2 regions of the Phenylobacterium sp. LjRoot97 genome follow, and region 2 is predicted to be linked to the other one. Evidence: riboswitches for the same ligand, from Rfam matches in the RefSeq annotation. Region 2 holds a riboswitch; the other holds the start of a gene.
What was found. Region 2 has a riboswitch for S-adenosylmethionine ahead of ACSQ2H_RS18690 (homoserine O-succinyltransferase). Riboswitches for the same ligand answer to the same signal wherever they lie in the genome.

Region 1: it holds a riboswitch for S-adenosylmethionine, as region 2 does, so the genes downstream of both, ACSQ2H_RS07145 (threonine aldolase family protein) here and ACSQ2H_RS18690 (homoserine O-succinyltransferase) in region 2, are expected to answer to the same signal.

Annotation. Positions count from the first base shown of each region.
Region 1 covers NZ_CAXUTH020000001.1:1,463,122-1,477,830, reverse strand. The annotation lists gene ACSQ2H_RS07175 (TonB-dependent receptor) at 1-1,169, opposite strand, end outside; gene ACSQ2H_RS07170 (GntR family transcriptional regulator) at 1,415-2,152, shown strand; gene ACSQ2H_RS07165 (SIS domain-containing protein) at 2,223-3,218, shown strand; gene nagA (N-acetylglucosamine-6-phosphate deacetylase) at 3,218-4,336, shown strand; gene ACSQ2H_RS07155 (siderophore-interacting protein) at 4,374-5,279, shown strand; gene ACSQ2H_RS07150 (AAA family ATPase) at 5,276-6,409, opposite strand; gene ACSQ2H_RS07145 (threonine aldolase family protein) at 6,445-7,491, opposite strand; SAM-I-IV-variant riboswitch at 7,544-7,651, opposite strand; gene ACSQ2H_RS07140 (SHOCT domain-containing protein) at 7,720-7,917, opposite strand; gene ACSQ2H_RS07135 (O-acetylhomoserine aminocarboxypropyltransferase) at 8,005-9,279, opposite strand; gene ACSQ2H_RS07130 (Rieske (2Fe-2S) protein) at 9,382-9,759, opposite strand; gene fahA (fumarylacetoacetase) at 9,756-11,051, opposite strand; gene hmgA (homogentisate 1,2-dioxygenase) at 11,048-12,349, opposite strand; gene hppD (4-hydroxyphenylpyruvate dioxygenase) at 12,514-13,587, opposite strand; gene ACSQ2H_RS07110 (amino acid aminotransferase) at 13,589-14,709, opposite strand, start outside.
Region 2 covers NZ_CAXUTH020000001.1:3,766,417-3,781,125, forward strand. The annotation lists gene ACSQ2H_RS18645 (SDR family oxidoreductase) at 1-25, shown strand, start outside; gene chrA (chromate efflux transporter) at 154-1,491, opposite strand; gene ACSQ2H_RS18655 (alpha/beta fold hydrolase) at 1,495-2,241, opposite strand; gene ACSQ2H_RS18660 (glycosyltransferase family 4 protein) at 2,326-3,504, shown strand; gene ACSQ2H_RS18665 (glycosyltransferase family 9 protein) at 3,504-4,478, shown strand; gene infC (translation initiation factor IF-3) at 4,593-5,114, shown strand; gene ACSQ2H_RS18675 (TetR/AcrR family transcriptional regulator) at 5,204-5,815, opposite strand; gene ACSQ2H_RS18680 (PaaI family thioesterase) at 5,912-6,397, shown strand; gene ACSQ2H_RS18685 (acetyl-CoA carboxylase carboxyltransferase subunit alpha) at 6,398-7,372, shown strand; gene ACSQ2H_RS18690 (homoserine O-succinyltransferase) at 7,395-8,324, opposite strand; SAM-I-IV-variant riboswitch at 8,369-8,475, opposite strand; gene ACSQ2H_RS18695 (MFS transporter) at 8,758-9,999, shown strand; gene ACSQ2H_RS18700 (MFS transporter) at 9,996-11,201, shown strand; gene ACSQ2H_RS18705 (EamA family transporter) at 11,236-12,141, shown strand; gene ACSQ2H_RS18710 (DUF1345 domain-containing protein) at 12,138-12,848, opposite strand; gene rpmI (50S ribosomal protein L35) at 13,040-13,240, shown strand; gene rplT (50S ribosomal protein L20) at 13,254-13,610, shown strand; gene pheS (phenylalanine--tRNA ligase subunit alpha) at 13,869-14,709, shown strand, end outside.

The DNA.
Region 1 (14,709 bases), 2.3 Mb from region 2:
TTGGAGAACCCGACCGCGCCCGACAGGTCCCAGCCGTCGCCCTGATACTTCCCGCGGAAGTCATAGGTGTCGGAGTTCATCTCGGCTTCGCGGGACTGGACATCCAGCACGCTGAGCGCGTTGTGGAAGCTGGCCGACGTGACGATGCCGTTGTTGACCGTGAGGCCGGTCAGCGCGCCCAGGCTGTTCCAGGTGTTGCCCTGGAAGGCATACATCGACTGGTTCAGGTTGTCGTAGTTCGCCTGGATCTTCAGCCAGTTGAACTCCAGCTCGATCTCTTCCGTCGGGCGGAATTGCAGCGAGGCGGTGTAGCTGGTGCGGTCGCGTTCCTGCTCGAAGAACGAGGTGCCGAAGGCGTTCGGGCTGCGGGCGTTGAGGTTGTTGCCCAGCGTGGTCGCGCAGGCGCCGGTGCAGCCGAAGTTGCGCGAGTCGACCGGGTTGTCGGGGTTGCCGCCCGCCCAGTTGCTGGCCGCCATGGTGCCATAGGTCTCGATGCCGTCGCGGCGCAGCTGGTCGGTGGCCTTCTGGACCGAGAGGGCGATGCCGAAGGTCTCGGCCTCGTTCTTCCAGCTGCCCATCAGGGCGCCCTGGACGTCGCCCTCCTCCGAGCGGTCGTTATAGAGGTAGCCGATCGAGCCGGCGGCCAGCATCGGCTTCATGTCGAGCGGGCGGCGGGTGATGACGTTGACGGTGCCGCCGATGCTGCCTTCGTCGATGCGGGCTTCCGGCGTCTTGTAGATATCGACGCGGCCGACGATCTGCGGCGCCAGCAGCGCGTAGTTGAAGGTCCGGCCCGGCGAGTCGAGAATGAACCAGTCGGCCGAGGCGACGGTCTGGCCGTTGAGCAGGGTGCGGTTCAGCGCCGGGTCGGTGCCCAGGATGCTGACCTTTTCGCCCTGGCCGAACTGGCGGTCGACGGTGACGCCGGGCACCATGGTCAGGGCTTCGGCGACGTTGGTGTTCGGGAACTTGCCGACGTCTTCGGCGGTGACCGAGTCGACGATGCCGTCAGCGGCGCGCTTGGTCTCCAGCGATTGCTGCAGCGAGGCCCGGATACCGGTGACGACCAGTTCGTCGACCTGGGTGTCCTGCGCGAAGGCCGGGCTTGCGCCGACGACGGCCAACAGGCTCGCGGACGCGATCAGAATGGATTTGCGATGCGTGTTCACTCGGCTTCTCCCCTATTTCCGGGCTTCCCCCCGGAGCCGACGCGAGCCCAATGTGATACCAATTCTTCGCAAACGCCTGCGAAGACCGGTGTTACATCGACCCTGCGAAGCCGATCTGTGCGCAGTTTCATAAAATTGACAAGCCCAAAAAGAGACCAATTGCACAGACGGTACATATTGGTATCTAAATGGTCTCAAGACCCGTCGGCGGGATATCGGCCGGCGATCGACGCGGAGAGACGCCTTTGACCTTTTCCGAGCGCATCGGCCAGTTGGACGCCAAGGACCATGCGCCCCTCTACCGCCAGCTTCAGAAGGTGCTGCGCGAGGCGATCGCCAACCAGGTGCTCGGCCCCGACGACGCCCTGCCGGCCGAACGCGACTTCGCCGAGGAACTCGGCGTCTCCAGAATCACCGTGCGCAAGGCGCTGGACGGGCTGGTCAGCGAAGGCCTGCTGGTCCGCCGCCAGGGCGCCGGCACCTTCGTCGCGGCGCGGGTCGAGAAGAACTTCTCCAAGCTCTCGTCGTTCACCGAGGACATGATCGCCCGCGGCCGGGTCCCGCACTCGACCTGGCTGTCGCGCACCGAGGGCCAGGTGACTCCCGAAGAGTCGCTGACCCTCGGCCTTTCGCCGGGCGCGCCGGTCTATCGCTTCGCCCGGATCCGGTACGCCGACGGCGCGCCGATGGCGCTGGAGTACTCGACCATGGCGGCGTTCTGCATGCCCAGCCCGGACTTCGTCGAGACCTCGCTCTACGAGGCTCTGGAGAAGACCGGCCACCGGCCTGCGCGCGCGCTGCAGCGCCTGCGCGCCGTGCTGTTCACGCCCGAGCAGGCCGAACTGCTGGGCGTGGCGCCGCGCGACGCCGGTCTGCTGATCGAGCGCCGCAGCTTCCTGAAGGACGGGCGCGCGGTGGAAGTCACCCAGTCCTATTATCGCGGCGACGCCTACGACTTCGTCGCCGAACTGAACGCCCTTTGAGACAAGACCCGTGGCCCGGAGAAAACGCGTGACCGCAAAGCCCCCTGCCCTGCGCCCCGAGGCTACGCGCATGTTCCAGGAGGCCGCCGAGGCGCCCGCGGTCGTGGCCCGGATGCTGGCCGCCAACCGCGAGGCGGCTCAGGCGCTCGGCGCCGAACTGCGCGCCCATCCGCCGAAGGCCGTGGTCACCTGCGCGCGCGGCTCGTCCGACCACGCGGCCACCTACGCCAAGTACCTGATCGAGACCGGCACAGGGGTCGTCACCTCGTCGGCGGCGCTGTCGGTGAGCTCGGTCTACGCGGCCGAGCCGAAACTCGACGGCATGCTCTATCTGGCGATCTCGCAGTCGGGGAAGAGCCCTGACCTGCTGGCCGCGGTCGAGGCCGCCAAGCAAGGCGGCGCGCGCACCGTGGCGCTGGTCAACGACGAGACCTCGCCGCTGGCCAAACTGGTCGACCGGGTGCTGCCGCTGCACGCGGGCCCGGAAGTCAGCGTGGCGGCCACCAAGTCCTACATCGCCGCCCTGGCCGGCATCGCCCAGCTGGTCGCCGCCTGGACCCAGGATGCGGCGCTGGACAAGGGCCTGGCGGACCTGCCGGCGATCCTCGAGAAGGCCTGGCCGCTCGACTGGAGCCCGGCCGCCGAGCGGCTGAAGAGCGCCCGCAACCTCTATGTCCTGGCCCGCGGCGTCGGGTTCGGCGTCGCTCAGGAAGCGGCGCTGAAGTTCAAGGAGACCTGCGGCCTGCACGCCGAGGCCTTCAGCGCCGCCGAGGTGCTGCACGGGCCGATGGCGCTGGTGAAGGAAGGCTTCCCGGTGCTGGTGTTCGCCCAGGACGACCAGAGCCAGGAGAGCGTCGTGGCCCTGGCCAAGGACCTGGCCGCCCGCGGCGCCGACGTGATGCTGGCCGGCGGCGGCGGCGACCTGCCGACCCTGAGCGCCCACCCCGTCCTGGAGCCGATCGTGCGGGTGCAGGGCTTCTACCGGATGGCCAACCAGCTCTCGATCCTGCGCGGCCACGATCCCGACCGCCCGCCGCACCTCAACAAGGTGACCGAGACCGTCTGATGACCACCGCGTTCGTCAACGGCCAGGTGCTGACCGAGCAGGGCCTGGAAACCACCAGCGTCGTCATCGACGGCGCACGCATCGTCGCGCTCGGCGAAACCGCGGCCGACCGCACCGTCGACCTGGAGGGCGGCTACCTGCTGCCCGGCTTCATCGACACCCAGGTCAACGGCGGCGGCGGGGTGCTGTTCAACGACTCCCCGACCCTGGAGGCCGTCGCCACCATCGGCGCGGCGCACCGGACCTATGGCACCACCGGCTTCCTGCCGACCCTGATCAGCGACGACCTCTCGACCGTGGCCAAGGCCATCGCCGCCGTGGACGCGGCGATCGAGGCCGGCGTGCCCGGCGTGCTGGGCATCCACATCGAGGGCCCGTTCCTCAATGAGCAGCGCAAGGGCGTGCATGACGCCTCCAAGTTCCGCACCCTGGACGGGGCCGCGCTAGAGCTGCTGACCTCGGCCAAGCACGGCAAGACCCTGGTCACCCTGGCGCCCGAGACCACGACCCCGCAGATGATCGCGCGCCTGGCGAAGGCCGGCGTGACCGTCGCGGCCGGCCACACCAACGCCACCTACGAGCGGATCACCGAGGCGCTGGCCAACGGCGTGACCGGCTTCACGCACCTCTTCAACGCGATGTCGCCGCTGGCCAGCCGCGCGCCTGGCGCGGTCGGCGCGGCGCTCGAGAGCCAGGACAGTTGGTGCGGGATCATCGCCGACGGCCGCCATATCCACCCGGCGGTGCTGCGCGTCGCCTTCGCCGCCAAGCGTCGCGACCGCTTCATGCTGGTCACCGACGCCATGCCCAGCGTCGGCATGGTCGACAAGAACTTCACCATCCAAGGTCGGCCGATCCGGGTGGTGAACGGGGTCTGCGTCGATGAGAACGGCACTCTGGCCGGCTCGGACCTCGACATGGCCGGCGCGGTCGCCAACGCCGTGCGCATGGCGGGCCTCAGCCTGGAGGATGCTGCGCGGATGGCGTCGGCCAGCCCGGCCGCGTTCCTCAGCCTGAAAGGCGACTACGGCGTCATCGCGCCGGGCGCGCGCGCCGACCTCGTGCTGCTGGACCAGGACTTCAAAGCCCAACGCACATGGATCGGCGGCGTCGAATGATATTGCGAGTCGTTCGCAACTGTGATGTTGTGAACCCATGTCGCAGGATGTCCCCTCGCCCGCTTCGCCCTATCAGCTGTTCGACGTCGCTCTGAAGGCCAAGACGACGCTGTCGCCGCACCTCTCGCGGCTGACCTTCGAAGGCCCGCAGGTCCGCCAGATGGCGACCCTGGCGCCCGACCAGCGCATCAAGATCTTCTTCCCGGACCCGCAGGGCCGGCCGCCGGCCATGGCCATCACCCCCGACTGGTACGCCCGCTACAAGAAGCAGGACGTCGAGACCCGCCCGCCGATGCGCACCTACACGATCCGCGCCCTGCGCGCGCAGGACGGCGAGGTCGACGTGGACTTCGTGTTGCACGGCGAGACCGGCCCGGCGTCGACCTGGGCCACGCGGGCGCAGGCGGGAGAGCGCCTGCAGATCATGGCCCCCAACGCCGCCTTCGAAGGCGACGGCGGCGGCTATGAGTGGAAGCCGCCGCAAGGCCTGAAGACTCTGCTGCTGATCGCCGACGAGACCGCCCTCCCCGCCGTGGCCGGCATCCTGGAGGAATTGGCCGCCCTGCCCCAGCCGCCGCAGACTCAACTGTTCATCGAGATCCCGGACCAGGACGACGAAATCCCGCTCGCCGCGTGGCCCGAACTCGCGGTCGAATGGATGCCGCGCAAGCTTGGCGCCCCCGGCGCCCTGATGATCGCCGCCGCCCAGCGCGCCGCCGTGCCGACCGCGACCCGCGCCGCGCCGGCGCTGGCCGACATCGATGTCGACGAGGCCATCCTGTGGGACGTCTCCGCTCCCGGCGACGCAGGCTTCTACGGGTGGGTCGCCGGCGAGGCGGCCGCCGTCCTCGCGATCCGCCGCCTGCTGATCACCGAGCGCAAGGTCGATAAGGCCTCGCTGAACCTCATGGGCTACTGGCGCGAAGGGCGTGTGCTCGACTAGTCGCCTGCGTCCGCGAATTCTCCGGTCAGGCGCAGTCCCTGAATCCAGGTCGCGCCGTCCTGCTTGATCACCGTGCGCACCTGGCCGGCGCCGGATTGCTCGACCGCCTCGGCCAGCGCCTCCGAGTGCGTGACCAGCCAGACCTGCGACCGCTCCGCAGCCCGCGCGACCATCCGCGCTAGCGGGGCCATGAGTTGCGGATGCAGACTGGCCTCCGGCTCGTTCAGCGCCACCAGCGGCGGCAGGCGATAGGCCAGCAGCGCGCCGGCCAGGCCCAGGAAGCGTAGGGTCCCGTCAGACAACTCTTCCGGCTCGAACACCCGGTCGGGAAACTCGGCGAAGACCATGCCGAAGCGGGCCGTCCGATCGGGCGGAGGAATGACGAGGCGCGCGCCGGGAAACGCCTCGGCCACCGCCTCATCGAGGTCGCGGGTGTCCTGGCGGATGTGGGCGAGAGTCGCGAACGTCGCCGCCAGGTTCGCGCCGTCGGACGCCAGGGTCGGGGTCGCCACCGCCGGGCATGGCCGGCGCAGCGGCGACCCGGCGTCGGTGCGCAGGTCGTGATAGAAGCGCCATTCCAGCAAGGTGCGGCGAACCAGGTCGAGCATCGGATAGCGGCTGGGATCCTGCAGCCGGCCCAGCACGGTCTCCGAAGCCAGCAGGTCGATATCGATCTCCGCCGGGCGGCCGTCGTCGCCTCGCGCCATCACCGACGGCCCGCGCCGATCCAGCAGCCGCACCTGCCGACCGCCACCGTCGTAGGAGAGCTGCTCCTCCTTGATCTGGGGCTCGAGATCGAAGGCCGCGGCCACGCCGCGCTGCGGGAATCCGATCTCCACGCGGTAGCGATAGCGCCCCCGGCCGCCGGGTTCGGCGAGGCTGACCTCCAGCTCGATCCGCTGCGCGCCGGCCCGACGCGGGCCGGCCCAAAACGCCGAGGCCATGCCTTCCTGCGCCAGTTGGCGACCGAGACTGTTGTCGGCCGCCGCAGCGACCAGCTCCAAGGCGCGGTAGAGGTTGGTCTTGCCGACCCCGTTGCCGCCGACGAACACGTCGAGGTCCGAAACCGGGCAGCTGATCTTGCGCAACGACCGATAGCCGGCGGCGGAGAATTCGCGGACGCGGAGCAAGGCCTCTCCCGATGCTGCCATGGAGCCGGCCGAGCCTAGCCTCGAACCTCCGCGCCGAACACCGCCGCCATGTCGGCCGCCAGGGCGTCGACGCGGTCCATGTCGGCGTCCCAGGAGAACATGAACCGGGCTCCGCCGCCGATGAAGGTGTAGAACCGCCAGCCCCTGGCGCGCAGCGCTTCCAGCCGGTCCTCGGGCGCGGCGACGAACACTGCATTGGCCTGGACCGGGAACATCAGCGAGGCGCCGGACAGGCCCTCGATCCGGTCGGCGAGACGCTGCGCGCAGGCGTTGGCGTGGGCCGCGTTGGCGAGCCAGGCGCCGCCCTCCAGCATGCCGATCCAGGGGGCGGCCAGGAACCGCATCTTCGAGGCCAGCTGACCGGCCTGCTTGCAGCGATAGTCGAAGTCCTCGGCCAGGGCGCGGTCGAAGAACAGGATCGCCTCGCCCACCGCCATGCCGTTCTTGGTGCCGCCGAAGCACAGCACGTCGACCCCGGCCTTCCAGGTGATCTCGGCCGGAGCGCAACCCAGGTGCGCGCAGGCGTTGGCGAACCGCGCGCCGTCCATGTGCAGACGCAGGCCAAGCTCCCGGCAGACCGCCGAGATCGCGCGAACCTCGTCAGCCGAGTAGACCTGCCCGGTCTCGGTCGGCTGGGTGATTGTGACCACCCGGGGCTTGGGATAGTGGATGTCGCTGCGCTTGCCGGCGATCTCGCGGATCGCGGCCGGGGTCAGCTTGCCGTCCGGACTGGGCGCGACCAGCAGCTTGGAGCCGTTGGAGAAGAACTCGGGCGCGCCGCACTCGTCGGTCTCGACGTGGGCCGACTCCGCACAGATGACGCTGTGATAGGACTGGCAGAGCGCGGCCAGGGCCATCGAGTTGGCCGCCGTGCCGTTGAAGGCGAAGAACACCTCGCAGTCGGTGGCGAACAGCGCGCGAAAGGCGTCGGCCGCACCTTGCGTCCACGTATCCTCGCCATAGGCCGGAGCGTGACCGCGGTTGGCGGCGTCCATCGCCGCCCAGGCCTGCGGACAAATGCCGGCGTAGTTGTCGCTGGCGAACTGCTGGATGTTGGACATGCGTCCCTCGAGAATGCGGTTGGCGCATCTGGAGGCTGAATGACGCTGAGGCTTCGTCCCGTTTGGTTGCCGGACCGGCCACATCCTCCCTTGCGGAAGCGCCACCTTGCTCGGGAGCAGGTTGGCGTTTGAGCGTCGGCTCAAACTCTTGATGCTATTGCCCGCTGGGTAGCGGGGATTGGCGCTGGGGGCAAGCGGAGCTTCCCCCTCGCCTCTCCAAGGCCGATCCTACCTGCGCAGGATGTCCTTCCGCTTGCGCTCGTACTCGGACTTGCTGATCACGCCCTGGTCGTAGGCGGCCTTGAGGTCGATGAGTTCCTGGCCGGTCGTGGCGGTGTCGACCTGGGTGGTCGAGGTGCTGCCGCAGGCGGCGAGCGGCGCGGCGGCGAGGCTGAGGACGAGGGCGGCGGCGAGCGTACGGGTCATAGGCATCCTACTGTCTGAAGCCCCCGCCCCATCTTGGCTCGGAGCGCCGGGCGCGCGCAACCCTGCGTCGCGCGCGCCCGGACCGGTTCAGAGTTCCGCGAAGGCCTGTTCGAGATCGGCGATCAGGTCGGCGACATTCTCGATCCCGACCGACAGACGGATGACGTCCGGACCGGCGCCGGCGGCGACCTGGTTCTTCTCGTCCAGCTGGCGGTGGGTAGTCGAGGCCGGGTGGATGATCAGGCTGCGCGTGTCGCCAAGGTTGGCCAGGTGCGAGAACAGCTTCACGCCGCCGACCAGCTTCACCCCTGCCTGATAGCCGCCCTTGAGCCCGAACGAGAACACCGAGCCGGCGCCGTTGGGCGTGTAGCGCTTGGCGAGGGCGTTGTACGGGTTGCCGTCGAGGCCGGCGTAGGAAACCCAAGCCACCTTGTCGTTGCCTTCCAGCCACTTGGCCACGGCCAGCGCGTTGTCGACGTGGCGCTGCATGCGCAGCGGCAAGGTCTCGATGCCGGTCAGGATCATGAAGGCGTTGAACGGCGAGATCGACGGGCCGAGGTCGCGCAGGCCGAGCGCGCGGCAGGCGACGATGAAGGCGGCCGGGCCGAACGCCTCGGTGAACACCTTGCCGTGGTAGCTGGGGTTGGGCTGCGAGAGGTAGCCGTACTTGCCCGAGGCGGCCCAGTCGAAGCGGCCGGAGTCGATGATCGCCCCGCCCATCGAGTTGCCGTGGCCGCCGAGGAACTTGGTCAGCGAATGCACGACGATGTCGGCGCCGTGCTCGAACGGCCGGCAGAGGTAGGGGGTGGCCAGGGTGTTGTCGACGATCAGCGGCACGCCGGCGTCATGGGCGACCTGGGCGATCGCGGCGATGTCGGTGATCACGCCGCCCGGATTGGCGATCGACTCGACGAAGACGGCGCGGGTCTTGTCGTTGATGGCGGCGGCGTAGTCGGCCGGATTGTCGCTGTCGATGAAGGTGGTGTTCCAGCCCATGCGCTTGAACGACTGGCCGAGCTGGTTGATCGAGCCGCCGTACAGCTTGCGCGAGGCGACGATGTTGCAGCCCGGCTCCATCAGCGAATGGAAAGCCAGGAACTGGGCGGCGTGGCCGCTGCCGACCGCCAGGGCCGCGACGCCGCCTTCCAGGTCGGCGAGACGCGCTTCCAGCACGCCGGTCGTGGGGTTGCCCAGGCGGGTGTAGATGTTGCCCGGCGCTTCGAGGTTGAAGAGGTTGGCCGCATGGTCGGCGTCGTCGAAGACGAAGGCCGTGGTCTGATAGATCGGGGTGATCCGGGCCTTGGTCGTGGGATCCGGCGCTGCGCCGGCGTGGATGGCGCGGGTCTCGAAGTTCTGGGTCATGCGGGCGTCCTCTACGTCTCGTTGCAGCGACCTAGCCCGCCAAACGCGGCGTGGTCCAGCCTGGGAGACTACGGAGCGTCCTCAGAATTGCTGCGCGGCGGCCTAGGCCGTGCGGATCCAGCCATCGACCAACGCCACCGGCCAGGGCCGCAGCGCCGCGCCGACGCAGGGTCCGCCGACGCAGGCGCCGCTGTCGATGTCGAACAGGGCGCCGTGCCAGGAGCAGGCGATGAGATCGCCTGCGGGCGTCAGGTAGTCGTCGAGCTTCTGGGCCAGCGGCAGGCCGGCATGGGGACAGCGGTCGACATATCCCCTCACCTGCTCGCCGAGGCGAACCACGAAGCCGTGGAAGAACCCCTCGCCGATCTGCAGCACGAAGTTGCGCGCTGCGCCGTCGGCGATCAGCTCCAGCGGACCGAGCTTCACGCCGGCAGGCGTGGAGAACAGCCGCGCCGGAAGCTGGGGCTCCTCGGCGCTCACCCGACGACCGTTCCCGTGCAGGGGCCGAAGCCGATGGCGACATACCCGTCGGCCCGGGCGTGGCCCGCGATGGCCAGTTCATCGCCGTCCTGCAGGAAGGTGCGGGTCTCGCCGCTGGGCAGGGTGATCGGCTGCGCGCCGCCGCGGGTCAGCTCCAGCAGGCTTCCCAGTCCGCTGTCGTCGGGCGTCGAGATCGTACCGGTGCCGAGCAGGTCGCCCGGATTAAGGTCGCAGCCGCCGACGGTGTGGTGGGTCACCATCTGGGCCGCGGTCCAGTAGAGGTGGCGCGCGGCGCTGGCCGAGATGCGGAGCGGCGCGATCCCCTGCTCGCGCATCTGCGCGGTCGACAGGAAGACCTCGAGGTCCAGCGCGTAGCCGCCCGACGCCTGATCGGCGTCGTCGCTCAGATAGGCCATCGGCGCGGGATCGCCGTCCGGCCGGGCCGGCTGGGCGATGCGGAACGGGGCAAGGGCCTCGCTGGTCACGATCCACGGCGAGATCGTGGTCATGAAATTCTTGGCCAGGAACGGCCCCAGCGGCTGGTACTCCCAGGCCTGCAGGTCGCGCGCCGACCAGTCGTTGAGCAGGCAAAGACCGGCGATGTGGGTGGACGCCTGGTCGATCGGGATCGGTTCGCCCAGCGCGTTGCCCTGGCCGATCCAGACGCCGAGCTCGAGCTCAAGGTCTAGGCGGGCCGAGGGGCCAAAGGTCGGCGTCTCGGCGTCCGGGGCCTTCTTCTGACCGCTCGGACGACGGACCTGCGCGCCCGAGACCCGGATCGAGGAGGCGCGGCCGTGGTAGCCGATCGGCACGTGCTTGTAGTTGGGCAGCAGCGGATTGTCGGGCCGGAACTGGCGGCCGACGTTCAGGGCGTGGTGAATGCCGGCGTAGAAGTCCGTGTAGTCGCCAATGGACGCCGGCAGATGCAGGGTGCAGGCCGAAGCCGGATAGAGCCAAGTCTCGACCTCGGCGCGGTCAGGCGCGCCCTCGGCCAGCAGTTCCGACAGCCTGCGGCGCAGCGTGCGGCGCGCCGCGGGCGTCAGACCCAGCAGCGGGTTCAGTGCTGCGCCGGCCCCGGCTTCGGCTGCAGCCTTGGCCTCGCCGCTCAGCAGCGCCGAGCGCGCGGCCAGCGACAGGTCGAGGATCAGGTCGCCGATCGCCACCCCGCCGCGCGGCGCGCCGCCGTTCGGCGAGAAGACGCCGAGCGGCAGGTTCTGGATCGGGAAGTCGGCGTGGCTGTTGGCGCTCGAAACCCAGCTGGTACGCGCCGGGTCGTGGGTCTCGTCGATCATTTGGTGGGAACTTGCGCCTTGGAGAAGCCGGTCCAGCAGTCGTCGTAGTCGAGCTGGTGAAGCGGGGTTTCGGTTGCGAACCTGGTCGGTCGGATCACCCAGCGACTCTCGAACATGAAGGCCATGGTGTTCTCGATCTTGTGCGGAGCGAGGTTGGAGGCCACCGCCTTCTCGTAACTCTCGCGGTCGGGCCCATGGCCGCTCATGCAGTTGTGCAATGAGGCGCCGCCAGGCGCAAAACCGCCGGCCTTGGCGTCATAGGCGCCGTGGATCAGGCCCATGAACTCGCTCATCACGTTGCGGTGGAACCAAGGCGGGCGGAACGTGTGCTCGGCCACCATCCAGCGCGGCGGGAAGATCACGAAGTCGCAGTTGGCCGTGCCGGGCACGTCCGACGGCGAGGTCAGGACCGTGAAGATCGACGGATCGGGATGGTCGTAGCTGACCGTGTTGATCGTGTTGAAGTGAGCCAGATCGTACTTCAGCGGCGCCAGCGTGCCGTGCCAGGCGACCACGTCGAGCGGGCTGTGGTCGAGCGTCGTGGTCCACAGGCCGCCCTGAAACTTCTGGACGACTTCCGTGGGTTCGTCGCGATCCTCGAACCAGGCGACCGGGGTCTGGAAGTCGCGCGAATTGGCCAGGCCGTTGGCCCCGATCGGTCCGAGTTCAGGCAGCCGGAAGGGCGCGCCGTAGTTCTCGCAGACATAGCCGCGGGCGCTTGGGCCGGTCAGCTCGACGCGGAAGCGAACCCCGCGCGGGATCAGCGCGATTTCGCCGGGCGACAGCTCGATGCGCCCAAGTTCGGTGGCGAGCAGCAACTCGCCCTCCTGCGGCACGATCAGCAGCTCGCCGTCGGCGTCGTAGAACACCCGGGCCTGCATCGAGCGATTGGCGGCGTAGAGATGGATGGCGACGCCCGCGAAGGCCCCGACGTCGCCGTTGCCGGCGTAGGTGACGAGGCCGTCGACGAAGTCGGTCGGCGCGGCCGGGATCGGCAGCGGATCCCAGCGCAGGCGGTTGGGGCTGGGCGCGACCTCGTCGAACGGGCCTGAGCGCAGCAGCTTGCCGCCGTCATACGGCTTGAACGGCGCATGGCTGGCGGTGGGGCGCAGGCGATAGAGCCAGGAGCGCTTGTTCTCGTGCCGCGGCGCGGTGAAGGCGCTGCCCGAGAGCTGTTCGGCGAACAGGCCGAACGGCGTCTGTTGCGGCGAGTTCTGGCCGACCGGCAGCGCCCCGGCGACCGCCTCGGTCGCGAAGCTGTTGCCGAAGCCGGACATGTAGTTCAGCGGCCCGTTCATCACCGATCTCCCCACCGTTCCAACACCCGCTCATTCCGGCGAAGGCCGGGACCCAGTTTCACCCGCAGCATGGCGGTTTTGCCGGCGAGACACAGCCCTTCGATCTGGGTCCCGGCCTTCGCCGGGATGAGCCGATCAGGGGTGTCCCGCCGCGCCCTGCGGCCCTACTCGGCCGCGTCGACCTTGATGACGCCGCGGCGGATCTGGTCGAGCTCGATGGACTCGAACAGCGCCTGGAAATTGCCGTTGCCGAAGCCTTCATTGCCCTTGCGCTGGATGATCTCGAAGAAGATCGGGCCGAACAGGTTCTCGGTGAAGATCTGCAACAGGATGCCTTCGTCGCCGACATTGCCGTCGATGAGGATGCGGTTCTTGCGCAGGCGCTCGAGGTCCTCGCCGTGGCCGGGGACGCGCTTGTTCACCAGCTCGTAGTAGGTCTCGATGGTGTCCTGCAGGTTCACGCCGCGGGCGCGCAGCGCCTCGACCGTCTCGAAGATGTTGTCCGTGGTGAAGGCCAGATGCTGGATGCCTTCGCCGTTGTACTCGCGGATGAACTCTTCGATCTGGGACTTGTCGTCCTGGCTCTCGTTCAGCGGGATCCGGATCGCCTTATCGGGCGCGATCATCGCCTGGCTGAACAGGCCGGTCGCCTGGCCCTTGATGTCGAAGTACTTCTGCTCCTCGAAGCCGAAGATCTGATTGTAGAAGCTCGACCAGGTGCGCATCTGGCCGCGCTTGACGTTGTGGGTCAGGTGGTCGAGCAGGTCGAGACCGACAGCGTTCTTGGCCTCGGCTTCAGCCGCGCCGGGGATCTGCTCCCACGCGTCGTAGATCGTGCCTTTGTCGCCATACCGATCGACCAGATAGAGCAGCGAGCCGCCGATGCCTTCCAGCACGTAGGCGTCTGCCAGGGCCGAGGCCGAGGCGTCGGCCGGCTTCGCGCCGCGCGACACGGCGAGCTCATAGGCGGCCTTGGCGTCGGCGACGCGGAAGGCCATGCCGTTGGCCGATGGGCCGTGGGCGGCGCGGAACTCGGCGGCCTGGCCGGCCGGCTCCTGATTGACCAGCAGGTTGGTACGGCCCTGCTTGTAGCGGACGATCGCCTTGGTCGGGTGCTTCGAATAGGCGGTGAAGCCGAGTTGTTCGATCAGGGCGGCCATCTTGGCCGGATCGGGGCTGGTGAACTCGACGAACTCGAAGCCGTCGAGGCCGATGGGGTTTTCCGGGGTCACGGTCATGTCAGGCGGCTCCCTTGAGGCAGGCGTCCAGCGCCTGCACGAATGGCTGGACGGTGTCGGCCTTCAGGCCGGCGATGTTGATGCGGCCGGAACCGGCCATGTAGACGGCGTGGTCGCGGCGCATGGTTTCGACCTGGGCCGGGCTCAGCGGCAGCAGGGCGAACAGGCCGTGCTGGTCGCGCAGCGGCTCCAGGCGCGGGTCGGCCTCGGCGAGCGCCGCGCGCACTTCGTTCAAACGCGTACGCATGGCGTCCAGTTCAGCCCGCCACTGAGCGGTCAGGGCGGCGTCTTCCAGGATGACGCGGACGGCGGCCGCGCCGTGGTCCGGCGGCATCGACCAGGCGCAGCGGGCCAGTTGCAGGATGTTCGACCGGACCACGTCCTCATGGCCGCGGGCGCGGACGAACAGCGCGCCGGTCCGCTCGCGGTAGAGGCCGAAGTTCTTGTCGCAGGAGTAGGCGACGATTGCGGCGTCGGCGGCCTCCATCACCAGGCGCATGCCGGCGGCGTCCTCGTCGAGGCCGGCGCCCAGGCCCTGATAGGCCAGGTCGATGAGCGGGACCGCGCCGCGGGCGCTGAGCAGCGCCGCGACGTCGGCCCACTGAGCCGGCGACAGATCCGCGCCAGTCGGATTGTGGCAGGCGCCATGCAGCAGCACGAGATCGCCGGCCTCGACCTTGGCCAGGGCGGCCATCATCTCGTCGAAGCAGATCCGCTGGGTCACGGCGTCGAAGTAGCGGAAGGTCTCAACGACCATGCCCGCCTGACGGAAGATCGGCGCATGGATCGGCCAGGACGGCGTGCCCATCCAGATGCGGGCGCCAGGCGTGCCCGCATTGGCCAGTTCGGCCGCGAGGCGCAGAGCGCCGGTGCCGCCGGGGGTTTGGACCGCGAACAGCCCCTCGCTTGCCGAGCCTTTGCCGAACACCACCGGCGCGACGGCTTCCAGGAAGCCGAAGTCGCCTTCGGGACCGAGGTAGGCCTTGGTCGGCTGGGTTTGCAGCAGGATCTGCTCGGCGGCCTTCATGGCGCCGAACACCGGGGTGTCGCCGGCTGCATCGCGATAGACGCCGACGCCGAGGTCGAGCTTATGGGTCCGCGGATCGTTCTTGTAGAGCGCGA
Region 2 (14,709 bases):
CGCGATCCTGGCGGGGACGGGCTGACGCCGATTGCTCCACCGCTGGGGGAGCTGTCAGCCGCAGGCTGACTGAGGGGGTTTGCTGAGTCGGCAGTCCCCCTCCGTCTCGGCGCTCCGCGCCGATCCACCTCCCCCAGCAGGGGAGGAATTGCTCTAGAGCGATCCGAGCGCCAGGCCGCCGAGCGCACAGGCGATCAGGGTCACGGTCAGGCCGGCCTTGAAACGCAGCATGGCGATCGCGGCCGCCGCGGCCAGCAGCGCGGGGCGCCAGTCGAAGCTGGCCAGGACCGGGACGTCGGGGCCCCAGCCGCCGAGCCGCACGACCTCGCCGAACAGCAGGTGCAGGCCAAACCACAGGGCGAGGTTGGCGATGACGCCGACCACCGCGGCGGTGATGGCGGCGAGCGCGGCAGCGGCGGCGCGGTGGCCGCGCAGCGCCTCGACATAGGGCGCGCCGAGGAAGATCCAGAGGAAGCACGGCGCGAAGGTGACCCAGGTGGTCAGCAGCGCCCCGAGGGTTCCGGCCGCCAGCGGGTCAAGGTCGCCGGCCTGGCGGTAGGCGGCCAGGAAGCCGACGAACTGCAGCACCAGGATCAGCGGGCCGGGCGTGGTTTCGGCCAGGCCCAGGCCGTCGGCCATCTCGCCGGGGCGCAACCAGCCGAAGCCGTCGACGGCGGCCTGGGCGACGTAGGACAGCACCGCATAGGCGCCGCCGAAGGTGACCACGCCCATGGTCGAGAAGAAGCCGGCCAGCCGCGTCCAGACGCTGGCCTCGCCGGTCAGCAGGAACAGCACGGCGACGGGCGCGAGCCAGACCGGCAGCCAGACCGCCAGGACCCGCAGGGCGCGGCCGCGCGACGGCGCCAGGTGCCCGCCTTGCCCCGCAGCGACCACCGCGTCGACGAGGTCGGGCGCGTCCGGAGCGTCCTGGCCCTGGGCCGGCGGCGCCATCAGGGCGGGCGCGAACCAGCCGAGCAGGCCCGCGGCGAGGATCACGATCGGGAACGGGACGCGCAGAGCGTAGAGGGCGAGGAAGGCGGCGACCGCGATCAGCACGGCGGCGCGGGTCTTGAGCGCCCGGCGGCCGACGCGCAGCACCGCCTCGACCACGATGGCCAGCACCGCCGACTTCACGCCGAGGAACAGGGCCGCGGCCAGCGGCGTGGCCCCGAGCAGCACGTAGGCGATGCTGAGGCCGAGCATCACCAGGGCGCCGGGGATCACGAACAGCAGCCCGGCCAGCAGCCCGCCGGCGGTGCGATGCATGAGCCAGCCGACATAGGTGGCCAGCTGCTGGGCCTCGGGGCCCGGCAGCAGCATGCAGTAGTTGAGGGCGTGCAGGAACCGCCGCTCGCCGATCCAGCCGCGCTCCTCGACCAGCACCTTGTGCATCAGGGCGATCTGGCCGGCCGGGCCGCCGAAGCTGAGGCAGCCGATACGGGCCCAGACCCGCGCCGCCTCCCAGAAGCTCGGGATCTGTGACGGGGCCATGGTTTAGGCGCTGAGCTCGTCGAGGGCCGCGGTGAGGCGGGCGAGGTCCTGGCCTCGCGACAGCCGGTGATCGCCGTCCTTGATCAGGGTGAAGACCACGTCCTCGCCGCGGATCGCCTGGGCCAGCTCCAGGGCGTGGCGCCAGGGCACGTCGGGATCGGCCCCGCCCTGCAGGATGCGGACCGGGCAGTCGATGTTGACCGGCCCCGGCAGGATCGACCAGCGGGCCCCGTCCTCGAGCAGCTCGCGGGCGATGGGATAGGGCTCGCCGTACTCGGACGGCCGCAGCCAGACGCCGGTCGCGGCCATCTGAGCGCGGTCGGCCGGGGTCATTTCCGGGGCCATCAGCTTTTCGGTGAAATCGGGCGCCGGAGCGATCAGCACCATCGCGGCGACACGCTCGGGCGCCGCGCCGGCGACCAGGCAGGAGATCCATCCGCCCATCGACGAGCCGACCAGCACGGCCGGTCCCTCGACCAGGGTCTCCAGCACCGCCAGGGCGTCGTCGCGCCAGCGGGTGATCGTGCCCCTGGCGAAGTCGCCCTCGGACTCGCCGTGGCCGAAGTAGTCGAAGCGGACATAGGCGCGGCCGCGCGCCTGCGCCCAATCGGCCAGGGCCTGGGCCTTGGTCCCGGCCATGTCCGAGCGGAAGCCGCCCAGCCAGACCACGGTCGGGCCCGCGCCCGCCACCGACCGCCAGGCCAGTTTCGCCCCGTCGGGCCGTTCCAGAAATCCGCTCGTCTCAGCCATGGAGCGGTCATAACGCGCGGATGTGACATCGTTAAGCGCGCGCAGAGGGTTTACCAAACCGAGGCTTGCGCTATGCAGAACCTCGTGACGCTTCCCCCAGACTTCACTCTCCTGCAGGTCGTGCCGGAACTCGAAACCGGCGGGGCCGAACAGACCACCATCGACGTGGCCAACGCGGTCGTGCGCGCCGGCGGCAAGGCGCTGGTCGCGACCCGTGGCGGGCGCATGGCCGCGCGGCTCGAAGCCGACGGCGGGCGGCTGGCCCAGATGCCGGTGCAGACCAAGAACCCGCTGGTGATGCTGGGCAACGCCGCGCGGCTGGTCGACCTGATCCGCAAGGAGAAGGTGTCGATCGTCCACGCCCGCAGCCGCGCGCCGGCGTTCTCGGCGCTGTGGGCGGCGCAAGCGACGCGCACGCCGTTCGTGGCGACCTATCACGGCGTCTACGGGGCCAAGAACAGCGTCAAGCGCTGGTACAACGCGGTGATGACCCGCGGCGACCTGGTGATCGCCAATTCCGACTACACGCGCGACCACGTGCTGGCCGAGCACAAGCTCGACCCGGCCAGGATCGTCTCGATCCCGCGCGGCATCGACCTGGAGCGCTTCAACCCCAGCTGGGTGACGCCCGAGCGCGTGCAGGCGCTGCGCGAAGCCTGGGGCGTGGAGGCCCGCGACCGCCGCGTGAAGCTGCTACTGGCCGGGCGGCTGACCCGGATCAAGGGCCACCTGCTGATCATCGAGGCGGCCAAGCGCATGCGGGCCGGCGGGATCAAGGACTTCCTGATCCTGTTCGCCGGCGACGACCAGGGCCGCACCGGCTATCGCGAGGAAGTCGAGGCCGCGATCGTCGCGGCGGACCTGGCGGAACAGGTGCGGCTGGTCGGCCATTGCGACGACATGCCGGCCGCCTACCAGATCTGCGACATCGCCATGCTGCCCACCACCAAGCCGGAATCGTTCGGGCGCACGGCGGTCGAACCGCAGGTGATGGGCAAGCCGGTGCTGGCCTCCGACCACGGCGGCACCACCGAGACGGTGCTGAACGGCGAGACCGGCTGGCTGGTCAAGGTCGACGACCCCGACGCCTGGGCCACGGCGATGGGCAAGGCGATCGAGATGGGCGGCCCGCGGCTGGCGGCCATGGGCCAGGCGGCCGCGAACCGTGCGCGCCGGCTCTATTCGGTGGACGCCATGTGCGAGGCGACGCTGGACGCCTACGCCCGCGTGCTGGCCGCCCGCAGTTCGGGATTCCACGGCTGATGTCGCGCGAGATCAAGAAGATCCTGGTCATCAAGCTGTCGGCGCTGGGCGACTTCGTGCTGGCGCTGGCGGCGATGAAGAAGATCCGCCAGGTCCACAAGCGCGCGCACATCACGCTGCTGACCACCCCGCCGTTCGAAAGCCTGGCTAAGGCCTGCCCCTATTTCAACGCGGTGGAGACCGACGGGCGCCCGCAGGGACTGGGCGAATGGCTGGCGCTGCGCAAGCGGCTGAAGGCGGCGAAGTACGACCGGGTCTACGACCTGCAGACCTCGGCCCAGTCGGCGCGGATCTTCCACCTGCTGACCCCCTTCCCGCCGGAATGGTCCGGAATCGCGGCCGGCTGCTCGCTGCCGCACAAGAACCCCAACCGCAACCGGATGCACACGCTGGAGCGCCACGCCGACCAGTTGAAGTACGCCGGCATCTGGCCCGACGCCCCGACCGAGCCCGGCAGCGCGCCGGGACCAGACCTGTCGTGGGTGCTGCCCAAGCCGAGCCAGACGCGGCCGGTGCCGGGCGGGGTCAGGCCCAAGCCCTACGCCCTATTCGTGCCCGGCGGCTCAGCCCACCGGCTGGACAAGCGCTGGTCGGCCGAGCGCTACGGCCAACTGGGCAAGATCCTGGCCGAGCGCGGCTACGACATCGTCATCATCGGCGGCCCGCAGGAAAGCGCCCTGGCCCGCCAGATCCAGCGCGAAGTCGGCCATGTCCGCGACCTGACCGGCCGCACCGACTTCGCCAAGGTCGCCATGCTGGGCGCCAAGGCCGCGCTGGTGGTCGGCAACGACACCGGCCCGCTGCACCTGGCCGCGGCCACCGGCGCCCCGACGGTGGTGCTGTTCTCCAGCGCCTCGGACCCTGAACTGGCCGCCCCGCGCGGACATGTGACGGTGCTGCGGTCCGGCAGCCTGAGCGACCTTTCTGTGGCCGAGGTCCTACAGGCGGCGAACGCTTTGCTGCCGCAGGCCTAGCACCGCTTGATTGGGGCCACCGCCTTCGTCATATATGGCGACCTGACCGGAGCCCCACGCTGCCGGCCGCACGTGTTTCAACAGCTCTAGGAGCGAAAGCCTATTCGCCGCCCCATGCAGGCGCCGCCCGTCAAAGACGGACCGCGCATCAATGATGAGATCCGCGTCCCCAAGGTTCTGCTTATCGACCAACATGGCGAGAAGCAGGGCGTGATGCCGACGTCGAGCGCCATGGAGGCCGCTGTGGAAGCCGGCCTCGACCTGGTCGAGATCGTGCCCAACGCGGATCCGCCGGTCTGCAAGATCCTGGACTACGGCAAGTTCAAGTTCCAGGAACAGAAGAAGAAGAACGAGGCCCGCAAGCGCCAGAAGGTCGTCGAGATCAAGGAGATCAAACTCCGCCCGAACATCGACATTCACGACTACGAAGTGAAGACCAAGGCGATGCACCGGTTCTTCGAGGAAGGCGACAAGGTGAAGGTCACCCTGCGCTTCCGCGGTCGTGAACTGGCGCACCCGGAACTGGGCATGAAGCTGCTCCAGAAGGTCAAGGCGGACTTCGACGAAGTCGCCAAGGTCGAGTACGAGCCGCGCATGGAAGGCCGTCAGATGATCATGATCCTGGCCCCGCGCTAGGCTTCAGCACCATCGACAGATCGACGAACGGCCGCCCTCCGGGGCGGCCGTTTGCGTTTGGGCGCCGCGTTGAACGGCGAGCTAAGCTCCTAGGCGGTCGTCGGCGGTTTTGACGCCGCGTAACCCAGATAGGCGCGTCCCAGCCGCACCAGCTCGTCCTCGAACTCCTGGCTCTGGAGGAAATCGACCCCCTCCAGCACGGCGGCGCGCATCGCGCCCTGCACCGCTCGGCCGAGCACGAAGGCCTGGACCGCGGTGAGCGGGCGGCCCTCGGCATCGGTCATGCCGTCTTCCACCGCTGCGAACTTCGCCGCCAGCTCGCCGTGATCGGCATGGGCCAGAAGGGCCGAGACGGCGATCCGCCGCGCCTGGCTGCGGCCGGCGAAGGCCTGCACGAAGGCGCGAATGATCGCCCGATCCCGCGCCACGCCAGGGCTGCCGCCCTCCAGCACGTCCATCACCGCCTGGCGATGCGCCTCGGTCTCGCGGAGCGCAAGCGCCTGGAGGATCGAGCGCTTGTCCGGGAAGTAGCGATAGAGCGTGCCGATGCTGACGCCGGCCCGCTCGGCCACAGCGTTGGTGTTGAAACCAGCCTCGCCAGTCGCCTCCAAGACTTGAGCCGCCGCCTCCAGAACGACGTCGACCGAGTCCCTCGCCCTCTGCTGACGCGGTGTTTTGCGAGCATTTTCAACGATGCTCATGTCCGCTCCCTCCGATCGCTCCCGGCTTTGTAAGTTGAGTAACAGAGCCCGCGCGACGCCCCTACCTTCGCCCGAGCACTTTTCGGGGAGGATCGAGTGACCTGGGCGAGCGACCGGCTGGATGCCTTGAAAGCGGGGAGCGCCACGCCGCCGCCCGTCGTACAGACCTTGAAGCTCGGCCTGATCGACGACTGGGGCGAGGGCTGGGTGCGGAAATCCTGGAGTCCCGCACCTGAGTTGGCGACCACAGACGGCTCGCTGTTCGGCGGCTATCTCGCGGCCTTGGCGGATCAGGTCCTGTCGTTCGCGACGATGACGGTCGTTCCCGACGATCGGCTGTTTCGCACCGTCAACCTGCAGCTCAACTTCCTGAAAGTAGGCCGCGCCCATCCACTGGCCATCGAAGCCCGCGTGGTCGCTGAGACCCGCCAGCTGATCACCGTCCGCGCCGAGTTCCGGCGCGGCGATGGCCAATTGATCGCCGACGCCACGGCGCAGCAAATCCTGATGACATTCGACCGCTGGCCCGCCGAAAAGGCGGCGATCGAGGCGATGGCCGCCCCCCAAGCGGGGGAGGCCTAGTTGCAGCAACTAGAGTTCGAACGACCGATCGCGGAACTGGAAGCCAGGATCGCTGAGCTCGCCAGGCTGGCGGAGACGCTGGGCTCGGCGAGCCTGGAGGCCGAGCTCGAGGCGATGCGGACCCGGGCCGACGAACTGCGCCGGAACACCTTCAGGTCCCTGGACGCCTGGCAGAAGACCCAGGTGGCCCGGCATCCGGGGCGGCCGCACTGCGTCGACTATCTGGCCGGTCTCATCGACGAGTTCGTCGAGCTGCGCGGCGACCGCAGCTTCGCCGACGACCAGGCGGTCGTCGGCGGACTGGGCCGTTTCCGCGGGCGGCCGGTCGTGGCGATCGGCATCGAGAAGGGCCACGACACCGCAACGCGGCTGAAGCACAACTTCGGCGCCGCGCGCCCCGAGGGATACCGCAAGGCCCTCCGGCTGATGGACCTGGCCGAGCGGTTCAATCTGCCGGTGATCAGCTTCGCCGACACGGCCGGCGCCTATCCGGGCGCGGCGTCCGAGGAGCGCGGCGTCGCCCAGGCCATCGCCAGCTGCATCGAACGTGGCCTGTCGCTGGGCGTCGCCAACATCGCGGTGATCACCGGCGAGGGCATGTCAGGCGGGGCGCTGGCCCTAGCCGCGGCCAACAAGGTGCTGATGCTCGAGCACTCGGTCTATGCGGTGATCAGCCCGGAAGGCGCCAACTCCATCCTCTGGCGCGGCGCCAGCACGCCCAGCGAGGCGGCGAGCGCCATGAAAATCACCGCTCAGGATCTGCTCGGCCTCAACATCGTCGATCGAGTGGTTCCCGAACCGCCGGGCGGCGCCCACTCCGATTCCGGCGAGACGATCGGTTCGGTCGGCGACGCCGTCGAGGCGGAGCTTCACGGGCTGGAAGGCCTCAGCGCGGACGAGCTCCGCCGCCAGCGGCGCGAGCGCTTCTACGCCATCGGTCGCCATCGACCAGCGGAGCCGGCGCGTTCCAGTTGATCGACCGGCGCGGCGATCAGCGTCAGGCGTACACTTCCGTGCCGATGTTCTGCAGGTCGTACGGCGTCGTGCGGTAGATCTCGTTGATCCAGTTGGCGAACAGCAGGTGGGCGTGGCTGCGCCAGCGGTTGTTCGGCGCGCGGCCGGGGTCGCCGCCCGGGAAGTAATGCCGGGGCTGCGGAGTGGCGGGGTCCTTGACGCTGTCGCGCGCGAACTCGTCGGCGAGCGTGGCGGCGTCGTATTCCAGGTGGTTGAACATCTGCAGCCCGCGCCGGACCGTGTCCTCGACGAGACAGAGGCCGGACTCGTCGGAGTCCAGCAGCACCTTGAGCCCGGCGTGCTGGGGCAGTTCTTCGCGCCGCACCTCGGTCCAGCGCGAGACCGGCACGTCGACCTCGTCGGACATGCCGCGCAGATAGGGAGACGCCGGCGCGACCAGCCGGTGGGTGAAGACGCCCGAGCGCTTGGCCGGCAGCACGTGCTTGCCGACGCCGTGGAAGTGATGCAGCGCGGCCTGGGCCGCCCAGCAGATGTTCAGGCTGCTGTGCACGTGGCTCTCGGTCCAGTCAAAGATCCGCCGCAGCTCGTCCCAGTAGTCGACCTGCTCGAAGGGCAGCGTCTCGACCGGCGCGCCGGTGACGATGAAGCCGTCGAAGCGCTCGTGCCGGACCTCGTCCCAGGTCCGGTAGAAGGCGGCCAGGTGCTCCGGCGGCGTGTTGCGCGGCGTGTAGCTGGCCAGCTGGACCAGCGAGAGTTCGACCTGCAGCGGCGTGGCGCCCAGCAGCCGGGCGAACTGGATCTCGGTCTTCGGCTTGTCGGGCATGAGGTTCAGCAGCCCGATGCGCAGCGGCCGGATGTCCTGGCGGGCGGCCTGGGTCTCGGCCATGACGATGACGCCCTCGGCCTCGAGGGTGGCGCGCGCAGGCAAGGCGTCGGGAATCTTGATCGGCAAGGCTCGGCCCTCGGAAACGTTCAATTCGGCTGGGACGGAGCTGGGATCACCCGGTTGGTTGCCGCCTCGGCCACATCCTCCCCTGGGGGAGCGCCACCTTGCTCGGGAAAGCAGGTTGGCGTTGGGCGACGCCCAACTCTTGATGCAAGAGCAGCAATAGAAAATGCCGGCGCAGACCACAAGCCCCGACGATTCGTCGGCCGCCCCCCGCGCCGCGCCCGCGGCCGAACCGTCGGCACGAACCGGCCGGCATCGGGGTTTCGCAGGGTGGGATCGTGCCGTCGCGGCAGCGGGGCCGGAGGGGTTCGTGCGCGGCGGCCGGCGAGGACCTCGCGCGCCATACTGAGGCCTCGAAGCCGCACCCCTGCGTCCGAACAACCAAGCGCAGAACTCGGGCTTGCGGCGTAACGCAGGTCGTCTTAACAGCGCTCACATGTCCGACACCGCGCCGCGCGGGAAGGTTCCGTCCCGCTGGGCCGCGCCGTCCCTGATCGCCGTCATTTTTATCAATATGCTCGGCTTCGGGATCATCGTCCCGTTGCTGCCGTTCTACGCCAAGTCGTTCAACGCGCCGGGCTGGCAGATCGGCCTGATCTTCGCGGCCTATTCGGTCGGCGCCTTCTTCGGCGAACCCTTCTGGGGCCGGTTGTCCGACAAGTACGGCCGCAAGCCGCTGCTGATCTCGACGATCTGCGGCAACTGCCTCTGCTACCTGGCCCTGGCCTTCGCCCCCAACATCTGGGCGGCGTTCGCGATCCGACTGATCGGCGGCCTGGCGGCCGGCAACGGCGCGGTCGTGCAAGGCTACCTGGCCGACGTCACCCCGCCCGAAAAGCGCGCGCGGCAGATGTCGTACCAGAGCGCGGCCTGGAACGTCGGGCTGATCGTCGGTCCGTCGGTCGGCGGCCTGTTCGTGCACACCGGCGCGGGTCCGGCCGGCTTCCGCATTCCGCTGTTCATCGCCTCGGGCCTGGCCCTGCTCTGCGTCATCGCGATCATGCTGTTCATCCGCGAGAGCCGCATCCGCGACACCAGCATCACCGATCGGCCCAGCCGCTGGTCGGCGATCGGCGAGGCTGTCAGCCATCCGGTGATCGGCCGCCTGATGCTGCTGACCTTCCTGGTCGGCTTCGCCTTCACCGGGATCGAGTCGATGTTCGGCCCCTGGTCCAACGCCCGCTTCGGCTGGGAGCCGCGCGACATCGGCGTCTGCTTCGCCTTCGTCGGCATGGCGGCGTTCCTGACCCAGACCCTGGTCACCGGCCAGATGTCCGAACGATTCGGCGAGGGACCGATGCTGGCCATCGGCATGGGCATGACCGTGGTCGGCGCGCTGTTGCAGACCGTATCGACGGGCGGCCCGATGACCATCGCCCTGATGTGCTTCACCGCCGTCGGTCAGTCGGTGGCGTACCCCAACGTCGGGGCGCTGATCTCGCGCACCGCCGATCCACACAAGCAGGGGCAGATCCTGGGGCTGAACAACGCCTGCGGGGCGGCGGCCCGGGTGGTCGGGCCGATCACCGCGGGCTTCGTCTTCGAGCACGTGCTCAACGGGCCCTTCATCATCGGCGCCCTGGTGGTGGCGCCGGCGATCTTCCTGGCGCTGTCGGCCAGCCGCAAGGCCCGGGCCCACCTGGAGGCGCAGCAAGCCCAGGCGGCGGAACAGCCATGACCTCGCCCCCCGTCTCGCGCGGGGAGGAGACACGGGCGCTGGTCGTCCTGCTGTCTGTGATCTTCCTCAACATCGCGGGCTTTGGCCTGGTGATCCCGCTGCTGCCGTTCTTCGGCAAGTCGCTGGACGCGCCGGCCTGGCAGATCGCGATCCTGTTCTCGGCGTTCTCGTTCGGGCAGTTCCTGGGCGAGCCGTTCTGGGGGCGGATGTCCGACCGCGTCGGGCGCCGGCCGGTGCTGATGGTCACCATCGCCGGCGGCGCGCTGGCCTATGTTGCGCTGGCCTTCGCGCCGAACATCTGGCTGGCCTTCCTGGCGCGGTTCGTCGGCGGCTTCCTGTCGGGCAACATCTCGACGCTGCAGGGCGCGCTGGCCGACATCACCCGGCCCGAGGAGCGGGCGGCGAAGATGGGGCTGATGGGCTCGGCCTTCTCGCTGGGCTTCATGGTCGGTCCAGCCCTGGGCGGCCTGCTGGCGCATCCCGAACTGGGGACCATCGGCTTCCAGATCCCACTGTTCGCGGCCGCGGGCTTTGGCCTGCTGTCGGCGCTGGCGGTGCTGGCCTTCGTGCGCGAGAGCCGGCCCGAGCGGCGTCATGGCCCGCAGCCCAACCGGATGGAAGTGCTGCGCGCCTCGCTGGCCCACCCGATCATCCTGCGGGTGATGCTGATCAGCTTCGTGGTCATCTCCGGCTTCGCCGGGATCGAGGCGACCTACGGCCTGTGGACCGAACACCGGTTCGGCTGGGGCCCGCGCGAGATCGGCTTCGCGTTCATGGGCATCGGCGTGCTGGGCGCGTTCTGCCAGGCGGTGGTGACCGGCGCGCTGGTGCGCCGCCACGGCGAGACCACGGTGCTGACCGCCGGCCTGGCCGCCATGTGGATCGGCATGCTCTTCCAGTTCCTGTCGCCCAACTGGCCGGTGGCGATGGTCGGGTTCGCGTTCGTCTGCTTCGGGCAGTCGATCTGCTTCCCCTGCCTGACGGCGCTGATCTCGCAGGCCGCGCCGCCCGAACGCCAGGGCGAGATCCTGGGGCTCAACATGTCGAACATGGCGCTGGCACGGATCGGCGGACCGATCTTCGCCGGCCAGCTGTTCTCGCTGGTCGATCCCGGCGCGGCCTTCGTGGTGACGGCGATCCTGATCATTCCGGCCGTGGTGATGGCGCTGCAGATCCTGAAACGGATGCCGCGCCCGGCGTGACGAAGACGGGCGGCTTCGTTAGTAGGTCGCCGACATGTCCCAGGTCCCTGCCCCGGCCGGCGCGTCGCGCGCCCTGATCCCCTATGCGGCGCTGATCGGCGCGATCGTATCGCTGTGCGCAGGCACCTCGTTCGCCAAGCAGCTGTTCCCGCTGGTCGGGGCGCAGGGGGCGACCGCCTATAGGGTCGGGTTCTCGGCGCTGCTGCTGTGCCTGATCTGGCGGCCGTGGCGCCAGCCGCTGACCCGCGACGACCTGGGCCGGCTGGCCCTCTACGGGACGGTGCTGGGGCTGATGAACCTCAGCTTCTACATGGCGATCCGCACCATTCCGCTGGGACTGGCCATCGCCATCGAGTTCATCGGCCCGCTGAGCCTGGCGCTGATCCACGCCCGCCGGCCGATCCACTTCGTCTGGATCGGGCTGGCGGCCCTGGGCCTCTTGCTGCTGCTCCCGCTGCGCGACGCGGCCCATGCGCTGGATCCAGTCGGGGTCGCCTACGCCGCGGCAGCGGCCGTGTTCTGGGCGCTCTACATCGTGCTGGGCAAGCGCACCGGCCACCTGCCGGCCGGGCAGTCGGTGGCGCTGGGCATGAGCACCGCGGCGCTGATCGTCGTGCCGTTCGGCCTGGTCGAGGCCGGTGCGGCGCTGTTCGACCCCAAGCTGCTGGCCCTGGGGCTGGTGGTGGCGATCGTCTCGAGCGCCATCCCCTACTCGCTGGAGATGGTCGCCCTGCGCGGCATTCCCAAGCGCAGTTTCGGGGTGATGCTGAGCCTGGAGCCGGCGGCCGGCGCGGTGGCCGGGCTGCTGATCCTGGGCGAGCACCTGGCGCTTTCGCAGTGGGCGGCGATCGGGCTGATCATCGCCGCCTCGGTGGGCGTGATCCTGACCGATCCCGCCGCCGCGGGGCAGATCGCCGAGGACGCGGCGCCCGCGCCCTAGAACAGCCCAGCCAGCAGGTTGATCGTCAGGGCCAGCACCACGGTGTTGAACACGAAGGCGACGACGCCGTGGACGGTGCCGATCCGACGCAGCTCCTTGGAGGTGAAGGAGACGTCGGCGGTCTGGCAGGCGACGCCGATGACTACCGAGAAGTGCACGAAGTCCCAGTAGTCGGGCAGTTCGCCGCCCGGGAACAGCAGGCCGCCGGCGTCGCGCGGGGTGTCGTCGTCGGGGGCGTAGTACTCGTGCGCGTAGTGCAGGGCGAAGATCAGCTGCACCATGAACCAGGAGGCGGCGACGGTGGCGAACACCAGGGCCACGCGCAGCGCCTTGACCAGGCCCTCATCGGCCTTGGCGGCCGAGAGCTCGCGGGCGATGACCCAGATGCTGGCCGCGGCGGCGGCGACCGCCAGCCCCAGGATCACGCCCTGGCCCTGGTCCTGGGTGGCGGCCACGGCGCGCATGCGGGCCGGGTCGGCGCCCCACATCATCGAGATCGCCAGGGCGATGAAGGTCAGACAGGTGGCGTCCCAGGCCAGGATCGCGGCGGTCACCATGCTGAGCTCGTTGGGAATCAGCAGGCAGGCGGCCCAGACCACGAGGCCGGCGCCGACGCCGGCCAGCAGCCGCGGCCGGGCGACGAAGGCCCCGAGCATGCGGCGGCGACGGCGGGGCGCAGCGGCTGGCGGAGCGGGCGTGGACGCCATCTGGACCTCGTAGCGGACCGGTCGGGGAACTATATCCCAGGCGAGCGCGAGTCGCCGCAGGCGGACTCAAAGCCTTGCCTTCCCTCACCCTTTCGCGTAAACGCCCCGCTCTTCGGAGTCGTCTGGCCAAAGGCATGCCAGGGCGGTTCATCAATACACCAGAGGACGGGGCCGCGAGGCTCCGCAGAGAAATGCCCAAACTGAAGACTAAGTCGGGCGTGAAAAAGCGCTTCAAACTGACCGCGACCGGCAAGCTGAAGGCCGGCGTCGCTGGCAAGCGTCACCGCCTGATCAGCCACAACGCGAAGTACATCCGTCAGAACCGCGGCACCAAGGTGATGACCGAAGCTGACACCAAGATCGTCAAGCTTTGGCTCCCCTACGGCCTTTAAGGAGAACTGACACATGGCTCGCGTGAAACGGGGCGTCGTCGCCCACGCCAAGCACAAGAAGGTTCTCGAGCAAGCCAAGGGCTTCTACGGGCGCCGCAAGAACACCATCCGCGCCGCCAAGGCGGCCGTGGATCGTGCCGGTCAATACGCCTACCGCGACCGCAAGGTCCGCAAGCGCAACTTCCGTTCGCTGTGGATCCAGCGCATCAACGCTGCGGCTCGCCTGGAAGGCTTCACCTACTCGCAATTTATCTTCGGCCTGGACAAGGCCGGGATCGAAATCGACCGCAAGGTCCTCTCGGACATCGCGGGTAACGATCCCACCGGGTTCAAGGCCATCGCCGACAAGGTTCGCGCCGCGCTGGCTTGAGGCCGTTTGAGTCGTCAGACTCACTGAGCATTCGAGAAGCCCTCCGGCGAGGACCGCCGGAGGGCTTTTTGCTGTCTCCATTTTTCCTCCCCCGTTCACGGGGGAGGGGGACCGCCCGAAGGGTGGTGGTGGGGGCGGCGGCAGGCTCAGCGTCCGGTCTCGCCCCCTCCACCACGCTGGCGCGCGGTCCCCCTCCCCCGCTTCGCAGGGGAGGAAAGGATTTCGCTTCAGCCGAACCCCCTCTAAAGACGTCAACCCATGACCGCCCAACTCGAAGCTGACATCCTCGCCGCCGTCGACGGCGCGGGCGACGCCGCCGCCCTTGAGGCCGTGCGCGTCTCCGCCCTCGGCAAGTCCGGCTCCATTTCCGACCTGCTCAAGTCGCTGGGGGGCATGAGCCCCGATGAGCGGCGCGAGCGCGGCCCGCAGATCAACGGCCTGCGCGACCGGGTCCAGACCGCCATCGCCGCGCGCAAGCAGGTGCTGGAGGCGGCCGAACTCGACGCCAAGCTGGCGGCCGAGAAAGTCGACCTGACCCTGCCGGCGCCGCCGCGCCGCAAGGGCAGCGTCCACCCGACCATGCAGGTCATGGACGAGATGATCGCGGTGTTCGCCGAGATGGGCTTCTCGGTCGCCGAGGGCCCGGACATCGAGACCGACTTCAACAACTTCACGGCGCTGAACTTCCCGCCCAAGCATCCGGCGCGGGAGATGCACGACACCTTCTTCCTGCCGGAGGACGCCAACGGCGAGCGCAAGGTGCTGCGCACCCACACCAGCCCGGTGCAGGTGCGGGTGATGCATGCGGTCAACGAGAAGCTGCCGTCCTGGATCGCCAACGGCCAGGAGCCGCCGATCCGGGTGATCGTGCCGGGCCGGACGTTCCGCAAGGACTCGGACCAGACCCACACGCCGATGTTCCACCAGATCGAAGGCCTGGTGATCGACAAGGCGATCCACATGGGCCACCTGAAGTGGACGCTGGAGACCTTCCTGTCGCGCTACTTCGAGACGCCCGAGGTGGTCACCCGCTTCCGCCCGCACCACTTCCCGTTCACCGAGCCGAGCGCCGAGATGGACGTGCAGTGCGACCGCTCGG